One region of the Limnobacter sp. UBA3528 genome, then DNA from elsewhere that is predicted to be linked to it. Evidence: predicted binding sites of a transcription regulator. Region 1 holds the regulator's gene; the other holds the start of a gene.
What was found. Region 1 encodes sigma-54, which starts transcription at its own class of promoters, with help from an activator protein. Its sites were predicted from a motif close to TGGCANGNAANCTGCTTT; they were not measured.

Region 1 (2,203 bases):
CATCGACCATATCCGCGACAGCATGGGCATGAGCCTGTCCGGCGGCGAGCGCCGGCGCGCGGAGATCGCCCGGGGCCTGGCCACGGACCCGGATTTTATTCTGCTGGATGAGCCCTTCGCCGGGGTCGACCCGATCTCCGTGAACGACATCAAGAGCATCATCCGCCACCTCAAGGACCGCGGCATCGGCGTGCTGATCACCGACCACAATGTACGGGAAACCCTGGGCATTTGTGATCGTGCCTACATCATCAGCGCGGGCCGCGTGCTGGCCTCGGGCAGTCCCGAGCAAATTGTGAAAAACGACGATGTACGCCGCGTGTACCTCGGCGAACACTTCCGTATGTAAAGCTGAATCTCCATGAAACAATCCCTTCAGCTTAAAGTCTCGCAAAACCTCACGCTCACGCCTCAGTTGCAGCAATCCATTCGCTTGCTGCAATTGTCCACACTGGAGTTGCAGCAGGAAATTCAACAAGCGCTGGCTGAAAACCCACTGCTGGAGTTGGCTGACGAAGAGGCCGTGGAAGGCGAGCGCACCCTGAGCCTGGACAGCAGCAATGGCGAACTGCACGAGCCACAGGGCGACAGCTTTGAGGCCGATCCCGACCCCCGCAAAGCCAGCGAACCGGTCAGCGATCAGCAAGCTGAACAAGACAATCAAAGCGAAGAAATTGTTCAGCGCGAGACCATCGACTCCATCCAGGACAACTGGGAAGGCGACTGGCGCGACAACAGCGGCGCAGGTGCCGATGGCGATGAAGAAAAACCCGGCCTGCAACTGGCTGCGCCCGACAGCAGCCTGCACCAGCACCTGATCGACCAGCTGCGCATGACACAGGCCAGCGAACGTGACAAAAACCTGGTGCTTTGGCTGATTGACTACCTCAGCGACGATGGCTACCTGACTGTTGAACTTGAAGACCTGTGGGAAACCCTGCAGGACGAGCCCGACCTGGAGTTTGAAGAACTCAGCGCGGCCTTGCGCCTGCTGCAAAGTTTTGACCCACCCGGCGTGGGTGCCCGCAATGCAGCCGAATGCCTGCTGCTGCAACTGGCCCAGCGCAAAGACATTACTTGCCAGCCAAACCTGTACAGCAACTGTCAGCACATTATTCGCGACCACTTGGGTTTATTGGCCCAACGCGACTTCACCAAGCTGAAAAAAGCATTGAACGTCGACGAGGACATGCTAAAAACATGTCATCAAATCATTCGTTCACTCGAGCCGTTTCCCGGTGCGCGTTTTCGACGCATCGACGATGACCATGTGGTGCCCGACGTGATCGTGAAAAAACTGAGTGGACAGTGGCATGTGCAACTGAACCCCGACGTGATGCCAAAAATCCGTATTAATGAAATGTATGCCTCCATCTTGCGATCACACCGTGGTCAAAGTGCGCAACTCAGTGCGCAATTACAAGAGGCTCGCTGGTTGTTAAAAAACGTTCAGCAGCGATTTGACACTATTTTACGGGTGAGCCAAGCCATCGTAGAACGGCAAATCGGCTACTTCAATCACGGCGAAATCGCAATGCAGCCCTTGGTTCTGAGGGAAATTGCCGATCTCTTGGGACTGCATGAATCGACCGTGTCAAGGGTTACCACGCAAAAATATATGTTGACGCCCTATGGGTTGGTTGAGCTAAAGTATTTCTTCGGAAGTCATGTTTCCACCGACTCGGGTGGTCAGGCTTCCAGCACAGCAATACGTGCACTCATCAAGCAACTGATTTCTGCGGAGGACGCCAAGCAGCCGATATCTGACAGCCAAATCGCCGACCTACTCGGTCAACAGGGCATCGTGGTCGCAAGACGCACGGTCGCTAAATACCGGGAATCACTGAAAATACCCCCGGTGAACATGCGCAAGTCGCTTTAAATTTAAAGCTTCCCCCCGCAGCAACGAAAGGAGATACCTTATGAACTTGAACATCAATGGTCATCATCTGGAAGTTACCCCAGCAATTCGAAACTACGTCATCGAAAAACTGGATCGGGTGAAAAGGCATTTTGATCACGTCATTGATGCATCGGTGACCATCTCGGTGGTCAAGCTGGTTCAAAGGGCAGATGTTACGCTGCACGTTCGCGGCAAAGACATTCACGCTGAAGCAAGTCATGAAAACCTCTACGCAGCCATTGATGCGCTGGCCGACAAACTGGATCGCCAGGTACTGCGTCACAAAGACAAACTAACCAA
Region 2 (2,203 bases), on a different contig from region 1:
ACCGTTTGTGCGGCGACTGGATGAAGGGCACAGAAAGTGTGTTTCCTGCGCAAACGATCGTGCCGGGCAAGTTGAAAGCTTTGGGTGATAAGCCCATTGAAACACTCGAACTGAAAGGCCACACCGATTCGGATTTGGTGGTGTTTGATCCGGAAAGCAAAGTGATGTGGGCAGGCGGCTTGGTGTTTTACCAGCGCATAGTGACCACGCCGCATGCGAAGTTAAAGCCCTGGATTGAAAGCCTGAAAAAGCTTCAAGCGCTGAAGCCCAAGGTGGTGGTGCCCAGCCACGGCCCGGTGAGTTGGGGTAGCGAGGCAATCGACCAAACGCTGGATTACCTTAGCTGGCTGGACAAACGGCTAACCGACGCAGCCAATATGGGCGAGGAAATGAATGACGTCATGAAGAAAGGTGCGCCCGAGCGATTCCAGAATTTTGCTGCTTACCCAGCTGAGTTTTATCGCAATGTGACCAATTTGTATCCTTTGTATGAAAAGCAGGCTTTGGGCGGATTCTGAGCGTAGCAATCAGGGTTAGCGCTTTACCAAGTGTGTCAAAACGGGACAGTTTGTGTGTTGCTGAACAGATGTGCTGTTGCAATGTCACAAAACTGTCTCTTTTTTTGCTTATCGCGATCAATGAAATCACTCTAATGAGGGTGTTTTTGTAACACACTGATTTTATTGAATAAAAAATTTATTTAGATGAAATATTCTACTTGGCATGAAGCTTGCGCTAGGTTTCTACGGGTAGCCCCGACTCTGCAAACGAGGGGCGAGAACCTCAAAGTAACGGATGAAGAGAGGAGAAACAAATAATGCGCAAAACTCTGCTTAGCGCGATGGTAGCAACCGCACTGGCGATTCCAGCAGTGGCTTCTGCCGCTGTGACAGACGCGATGATTCAAAACGATGCCAAAACAACAGGCGACATTCTTTCCTGGGGTATGGGTACAGAGGGTCAGCGTTACAGCCCATTGAAAGACATCAACGTATCGAACGTGGGCAAGCTGGTTCCAGCCTGGTCTTTTTCGTTTGGTGGTGAAAAGCAGCGCGGTCAGGAAAGTCAGCCTGTCATTCACAACGGAAAAATGTTCGTGACCGGTTCCTATTCACGCATTTATGCACTGGACGCGGCCACAGGCGCAAAGCTGTGGAAGTACGAGCACCGTTTGCCTGAAGGCATCATGCCTTGCTGTGATGTGGTGAACCGTGGCGCCGCCCTGTATGACAACCTGGTAATTTTCGCGACACTGGACGCCCAACTGATCGCTCTGGATCAGGACACCGGCAAGGTGGTCTGGAAAGACAAGATTGACGACTACGCAGCGGGTTACTCCAACACGGCCGCTCCGATCATTGCAGAAGGCCTGGTTTTGACCGGTGTGTCTGGCGGTGAATTTGGTGTAGTGGGTCGTGTGGAAGCACGCAACGCCAAGACCGGTGAGCTGGTGTGGATGCGTCCGACTGTTGAAGGGCACATGGGTTACACCTTCGACAAAGACGGCAACAAGAAAGAAGCGGGTATTTCCGGTACCACCAATGCCACCTGGAAAGGCGACATGTGGAAAACCGGCGGCGCAGCCACTTGGCTGGGCGGCACCTATGACAGCAAAACAGGTCTGGCCTATTTCGGTACTGGTAACCCGGCACCCTGGAACAGCCACCTGCGTCCTGGCGATAACCTGTATTCAACATCCACTGTTGCGCTCGACGTGAAGACTGGCCAGATCAAGTGGCACTACCAGAATACGCCCAATGACGCATGGGATTACGATGGTGCCAACGAGTTCGTGACATTCGACATGAATGGCAAGCGCATGGGCGGCAAAGCCGATCGAAACGGCTTCTTCTATGTGAATGATGCAAAAACCGGCAAGCTGGAAAATGCATTCCCGTTCGTGAAGAAAATCACCTGGGCCAAGGGCATTGACCTGAAGACAGGTCGTCCGATTTTCGACCCCGCCAACCGCCCTGGTGATCCCACCAAGATGGACGGCAAGAAAGGCGAAACTGTGTTCTCCGCACCTTCTTTCCTGGGTGGCAAGAACCAGCAGCCAATGGCTTACAGCCCTGACACGGGTCTGTTCTATGTTCCCGCCAATGAATGGGGCATGGAAATCTGGAACGAGCCAATCACCTACAAGAAAGGTGCTGCTTACCTGGGCGCTGGTTTCACCATCAAGACATTGCCCGGCTTTGAC

Region 2: B4N58_RS11970 (PQQ-dependent methanol/ethanol family dehydrogenase) is a predicted target of sigma-54. The motif match lies at 720-737, and genes of this name have one in related genera.

What each region holds. Positions count from the first base shown of each region.
Region 1 is NZ_DFOZ01000032.1:42,867-45,069, forward strand. Features, by position in the region: gene lptB (LPS export ABC transporter ATP-binding protein) at 1-349, shown strand, start outside; gene B4N58_RS10070 (RNA polymerase factor sigma-54) at 362-1,882, shown strand; gene hpf (ribosome hibernation-promoting factor, HPF/YfiA family) at 1,923-2,203, shown strand, end outside.
Region 2 is NZ_DFOZ01000039.1:44,226-46,428, reverse strand. Features, by position in the region: gene B4N58_RS11975 (quinoprotein relay system zinc metallohydrolase 1) at 1-518, shown strand, start outside; gene B4N58_RS11970 (PQQ-dependent methanol/ethanol family dehydrogenase) at 818-2,203, shown strand, end outside.